Linked DNA regions of Armatimonas rosea. The protein of the gene in region 1 binds, or shares a complex with, the protein of each later gene. Links are inferred from orthologs where the notes say so. Each region holds a gene or a part of one and is shown in the gene's direction. Other genes may lie near its edges.

Evidence for each region.
Region 2: the proteins of HNQ39_RS30615 (region 1) and HNQ39_RS06095 are in contact, whole or in part, in a solved structure (PDB 8UXZ), measured with the Escherichia coli proteins. The link is inferred for Armatimonas rosea from one-to-one orthologs.

The regions. Positions count from the first base shown.
Region 1 is NZ_JACHGW010000003.1:668,377-671,480, reverse strand. The notes cover bases 244-3,030. They hold HNQ39_RS30615 (biotin/lipoyl-containing protein), read left to right. Parts: upstream 244-1,298; coding sequence 1,299-1,763; downstream 1,764-3,030. Other genes in these bases: HNQ39_RS18125 (homoserine dehydrogenase), read left to right, coding at 1,767-3,030; HNQ39_RS18135 (NAD-dependent epimerase/dehydratase family protein), read right to left, coding at 244-1,249. In the rest of the region: HNQ39_RS18140 (NAD-dependent epimerase/dehydratase family protein), read right to left, coding at 1-143; more of HNQ39_RS18135, read right to left, coding at 182-243; more of HNQ39_RS18125, read left to right, coding at 3,031-3,053. UniProt on the Escherichia coli protein: This protein is a component of the acetyl coenzyme A carboxylase complex; first, biotin carboxylase catalyzes the carboxylation of the carrier protein and then the transcarboxylase transfers the carboxyl group to form malonyl-CoA.
Region 2 is NZ_JACHGW010000001.1:1,317,786-1,320,835, forward strand. The notes cover bases 251-2,983. They hold HNQ39_RS06095 (acetyl-CoA carboxylase carboxyltransferase subunit beta), read left to right. Parts: upstream 251-1,069; coding sequence 1,070-1,897; downstream 1,898-2,983. Other genes in these bases: pheA (prephenate dehydratase), read right to left, coding at 251-1,035; HNQ39_RS06100 (acetyl-CoA carboxylase carboxyltransferase subunit alpha), read left to right, coding at 1,912-2,868; HNQ39_RS06105 (hypothetical protein), read right to left, coding at 2,959-2,983. In the rest of the region: more of pheA, read right to left, coding at 1-250; more of HNQ39_RS06105, read right to left, coding at 2,984-3,050.

The DNA.
Region 1 (3,104 bases):
CACTTGGTGGATGCCTCCGCGCCAAAGAAGTACTGGCGCATGTCGTTGTCCACCCCCACGACATCAAAGCCTTTCTCATGGAAAAACTTGACCGTCTCACTCCCAATCAGGCCCGCAGACCCGGTAACAATCACAACCGACATAGTTTCTTCCTTATGGGTTCACCCCGAAAAATCAGGGGCTAGGGGGCAAAGAGCGGGCGCAGCGCGTCCTCATTCTCTCGCAGCCAGGCCGCGATTCCCCCCACGATGTCCTTCACGCTCCGCTGGGGCTGCCAGCCAAGGCGTGCCTGGACCTTACTTGAATCCGAGACATAGAGCGGAATATCCACACTGGCCGTGGTCAGATCGGTGCCCAGAGGTATCTCTCGGCCGGTCGCCTCCTGGCAGAGCGTGGTCAGCTCCTGTAACGATGTAGATACTTCCCGTCCACCGCCCGCATTAAACGTCGTGCCCGAGAGTGCCTCGATATTGGCGTGCTCCAGCCGGATCAGGTCGTAGAGGTCCTCAGGGTGCAATAGATCACGCACCTGCTTGCCCTCGCCGCCAAAACCGGTGTAGCGCAGGGGCCGCCCAAAGTGGTGGTTGGCCACCCAGAGCGTAAAGACTCCCTGATCGACCTTCCCAAACTGCCCCGGCCCGGCCAGCACACCACAGCGGTTGATCACGGCGTTGAGGCCCAGACTGGCCGCGTACTCCTGAATGAGAAGCTCACTGGCAAGCTTGGTCGCCCCGTAGAGCGAGCGGGGCTGATCGACCGGAAAACTCTCCGCGATTCCCTTGGGACTCACCCCCGGAAGGGTCTGCGCTTGCGCGATCTCGAAGCGTGTCGGGGCCTCGTCCAAGACGATCTCACGGAGCGGCGCGATGGAGTAGACCCGCGATGTCGAGAGGAAGACCATCCCCCCACAGCGCTTGCGGGCCAGCTCCAGGCAGTTGATGGTTCCGACGAGATTGGTCTGCAGGACGTAGGCGGGGGAGCCGTCGGTGCCGGCATGGACACTGGGCTCTGCCGATGCCTCGATAAAGAGGTCGAAGTTGCCCGGCAGGTCCATGAGGTCGGCCTCGCAGCGGATATCCCCGTGGAAGAACTGGATACCATGGCGCTGAAAGAGAGGCAGGTTGACTTCTGCTCCCCGCCGCCGCAGGTTGTCCAAGACGACGATCTCGCACTCGGGGAAGTCCCGGCGAAAGGCAAGCGCAAGGCGGGAGCCCACAAACCCCGCGCCGCCGGTGATGAGAAGACGCATAGCTTGAGCGGAGTATATCACAAGACGCCTCTGCGTGATAGAATGCCGCGTGTCTGATTTTCCGATTGCCCCCGAGGAGCTGCGGCGGCTGGCAAGGCTTGTCGAGCAGCATGACCTGGCCGAGCTACGCTACGAAGAAGGCTCTCTGCGCGTGACGCTTCGTACGACCGTGCCCACGCTCGCTGTCCCTGTTGCGGGTGCCACTGTCGCGGCACCTCTGCCCCTCACGGCTGCTCCCGTTGCCGCAGGAGCGACCGCCACCGCCGCCGCGCCCACGGGGACGCCGATCGAGGCCCCGATCATGGGGGTCTTCTACCGCTCCCCCGCGCCGGGTGCGCCGTCTTTTGTCGAGGTGGGAGATACGGTCGAGAAAGACCAGCCCATCGGGATGATCGAGGCGATGAAGGTCTTCTCCGAGGTCCTCGCCGACCATGCAGGGCGCGTTGTCGCAATCCCCGCAGAGAATGGAAAGCTTGTCCAGCCCGGCGATCCTCTGGTACTTCTGGAGAGCTAGGCCATGCGACAGATTAAGATTGGAATCCTCGGGCTGGGGGTGGTTGGCTCGGGGACGGTACGCATTCTCCAGGAAAACGCCGAGGCGATCTCGCGCCGGGTCGGGGCCGAGCTGGTGGTCAAGAAGATCGCCGTGCGCAACCTGGCCAAGGACCGCGATGTCGCCGTGGACCCCGCCCTCCTCACCGACAACCCGTTTGAGGTAATCGACGACCCCGAGATCGAGATTCTCGCCGAGCTGGTGGGAGGGGTCGATCCCTGCCACGGCTTCCTGCTCCGCGCGATCCAGAGCGGCAAGAACATTGTCACGGCCAACAAGGAGCTGATGGCAAAGTCCGGCCACGACCTGCTCGATGCCGCACAGCTCGCCCAAAAAGACTTCTTCCTCGAGGGCTCGGTCGCCGGCGGAATCCCGATTATCGCGGCGATGAAAGAAAGCCTGGCGGGCAATAATATCAAAGAAGTGATGGGAATTGTCAATGGCACCACCAACTACATCCTCACCCGCATGACCGAGGAGGGCGCCGACTTCGCCCCCACCCTCGCCGATGCCCAGCGCCTTGGCTACGCCGAGGCCGACCCGACCAGCGATGTGGACGGCCACGATGCGGCCTACAAGCTCGCGATTCTCTCGTCGCTAGCCTTCAACTCCACGGTCAACGAGGAAAAAGTCCCCCGCCAAGGGATTCGTCATATCCAGGCACGCGATATCGCGGTCGCCCGGGACCTGGGCTACAAGATCAAGCTGATCGCCTCCGCGCAGTGCCACCCCGATGGCAGCATGCAGGCGCGTGTCCACCCCGCCCTCCTGCCCAACAAGCACCCCCTCGCCAGTGTCAACGATGTCTTCAACGCGGTCCTGGTGCGCGGCGATGCCGTGGGCGATGTGATGTTCTACGGACGCGGCGCAGGGAGCCTCCCCACGGGAAGCGCGGTGGTCGGCGATCTGATCGCCTGCGCCCGCAATATTGTCTCCAACGCCACGGGCCGGGTCGGGTGCACGTGCTACCTCAGCCGCCCCATGCTTCCCAGTGAGCAAGCCCAGAGCAAGTTCTATGTCCGCCTCCACGCCCTCGACAAGCCCAAGGTCCTCGCCAGTATCGCCAATGTCTACGGGGACTTCGATGTCAGTATCGAGTCCGTGGTCCAGCGCGCGCTCCCCGGCGACGAAGCAGAGATTGTCTGGGTGACGCATAAAAGCCGCGAGCACCATCTGTTGGGTGCGCTGGATGTCATCAGCCGCCTCCCCGCGGTCAGCAAGGTCCACAACTGGATTCGTGTCGAGGAGTAGGTTGATCGCCCCCGTTGGAGGGGGGCGTCTAACTATCGCTTCACGACACGA
Region 2 (3,050 bases), on another replicon or contig:
GAGGCTGTGTTCCTCTAGGAGCTTGAGGGCGCGGGTGACTTGCGCTTCTTTGTGGTGGCCCTGGATGTCGATAAAGAAGACATACTCCCAGGGGAGCTGCTTGGTGGGGCGGCTCTCGATCATCGTGAGGTTGATGTCGTGGGCATCGAAGGCGGCCATGGCGCGCATCAGCGAGCCGGCGCGGTGCTGGACCGAGAAGAAGATGCTGGTCTTGTCCTTGCCCGATGGCTGCGGCTCGTTCTCCCCGATCACGAGGAAGCGCGTGCGGTTGTGCGGCGAGTCCTCGATGTGCTGGGCGAGCAGGGGGATGGCGTAGAGCTCGCTGGCGATACTGGTGGTGATGGCGGCGCTGGTCGGGTCCGCGGCGGCGAGCAGGGCGGCCTTGGAGTTCGAGGTCGCATCGACCACCTCGACACTCGTGCCGATATTGTCCCGAATCCAGTTGCGGCTCTGGGCGTAGGCCTGCGGGTGGGCGTAGAGCTTCTGGATGTCGGCGAGGGTCTCGGCGTGGGTGGCGAGGTTGTGCACGACAGGGACATAGACCTCGGCGCAGATCTTGAGGCGCGTGCCCTTCTCGTGGAACATGTCGAGGGTGTAGGGGACGATCCCCTCGGTGCTGTTCTCCACAGGGACCACCCCGTAGTCCGCCTCGCCCCGTTCGACGAGTGCGAAAACATCGGGTATAGTATCGGCGGCCTTGAGCTCGGAAGACGTCCCGAACTTGTCGAGCGCTGCCTGGTGGGAGAATGTCCCCGCTGGGCCAAGATGCGCGACACGAATCTGCGCCTCCAGGGCTCGCATCCCGGAGAGGATCTCCCGGAAGATCGCACGAACCGCCGTCGGCGGGAGCGGTCCCCGGTTGGCTTCTTCGAGACGCTCAAAGATCTGGCGCTCGCGCTCAGGCGAGAAAAACTTAGTCTGAGTGCGTGTCTTGGAGTGACCTACCTCCTGGACGACATGCGCCCGCTGGGTTAGAAGGTCTAAAATCTGGGCATCGAGGGCGTCGATCTGACGCCGGAGTTCTTGAAGCGACATACGTGCCCAGGATTATATCAAGGTATGCAATTTTATGCCTGACTGGTTTCGCCGTCCCGCCCCCGCCGCCGTACCCGAAGGTGCCTTCACCAAGTGCACCAAGTGCGGCGCGATTCTTTACACCAAGGACTTTGAGCGGGATTTCAAGGTCTGCAACAAGTGCGGACACCACCACCGTCTCAGCGCCGATGAGCGCATCGCCATGACCGCCGACGAAGGCAGCTTCGTGGAGTTTGGCCGTCGCGACATCCGCGCCCTCGATTTTCTGCAGTTCCCCGGCTACGGCGACAAGCTCACCGGCGCCGAGTCTGCTGAGGAAAACGCCCGCACCGATGGCCTGGTCACGGGAGTGGCGACCATCAGCGGCCACCCTTGTGTCCTCGCGGTCTCGGACTTCGAGTGGGGCCGCCTCGCGGGGACCATGGGGAGTGTCTTTGGCGAGAAGTTCGCCCGCGCCGCCGACCGTGCCCTGGAGGAGCAGAGCGCCCTCATCACGTTCTGCGCCTCGGGAGGGGCGCGCATGCAAGAGGGCCTCACCAGCCTGATGCAGATGGCCAAGACCAGCCTCTCGGTCGCGCAGCTCGATAAGGCCCGCGTGCCCTATATTGTCGTGCTGACCAACCCCTCCACGGGGGGGGCCGTGGCGTCTTATGCCAGCCTCGGGGATGTGATCTACGCCGAGCCGGGCGCGACTGTCGGGCTCTCGGGCGAGCGGGTCGCGGCGCAGGCCCAGAGTGTCAAGCCGCCCGCCAACTACCGCACGGCAGAGTTTATGGAAGAGCACGGGCAGGTCGATAAAATTGTCGCCCGTAAAGAGTTAACGACGATGCTGGCAAAGACGCTCGCATTTCTGGGATCCTGAAACCATTGGAAAACATGACTATCCAAGAGTTTGAGCAGTTTCTTGCCGAGCTCGACGACAATATAGCCAAGCTGGATCAAGCCGCACAGCGTACGGACAACGCGGCGGCGGCGGCTGAGGTGCAGAAACTGCGCGCCCAGCGAGATGGCTACGTGGAACGATTCTTTGATAAGCTGACCCCCTGGGACAATGTCCTGCTGGCACGCCACGCCCAGCGGCCCTACGCGCTCGACTACATCAGCACGATCTGCGATGACTTTATCGAGCTGCACGGGGACCGGCTCTTCGGCGACGACGGCGCATTGGTGGGCGGTTTCGCACGCCTCGCCGGGCAGAGCGTGATGGTGCTCGGGCAGCAAAAGGGCCGCGATTTAAAAGAGCGTCAGAAACGCAACTTCGGCTACATGAAGCCCGAGGGCTATCGGAAAGCCCTGCGCCTGATGCAGCTCGCCGGCAAGTTCACCAAGCCCGTGGTCTCGTTTGTGGACACCCCCGGCGCCGACCCCAATGTGCCCTCCGAGGAGCGCGGCATCTCCGAGGCGATCGCCCGCAACCTCCGTGAGCTCGCCGTGCTTCCCACGCCCACTATCGCTATCGTGATCGGCGAGGGCGGCTCGGGTGGTGCACTTGGGATCGCGGTCGCGGACTGCGTCTTGATGCTGGAGCATAGCTTCTACTCCGTGATCGCCCCCGAGGGCTGCGCCGCGATTATCGCCCGCGATGCCACCAAGGGAAGCGACGCCGCGCGCTGGATGAAGGTCACGGCGCACGATGCGCTCGCGCTGGGCCTGATCGATGGCGTGATCAAAGAGCCGCTCGGCGGCGCCCACCGCGACCCCGCCGCCACCGCAGAAGCCATCCGCGACGCGATCACCGCCGCCCTCGCCGAGCTCACCCCGCTCACCACAGATGCGCTCCTCGCCCGCCGGGCCACACGCCTGCGCGGCATGGGGCGGTTTACCGACATTTAACATCCCCCCGGCGGCACCACCGCCGACCCCCTTCGCCACACCCAGAGGGTACCCGCCTCGTTCCGAGGGGCGAAGGGGGTAAGAGGTCGATTAACGCTTGACGAGGTCGTACTCCAGCGCGAGGCCACCAGGGACGCGGCGAATCCAGAACTCAATGGCAAGGTCGGAGTAGTCTTCGGCCA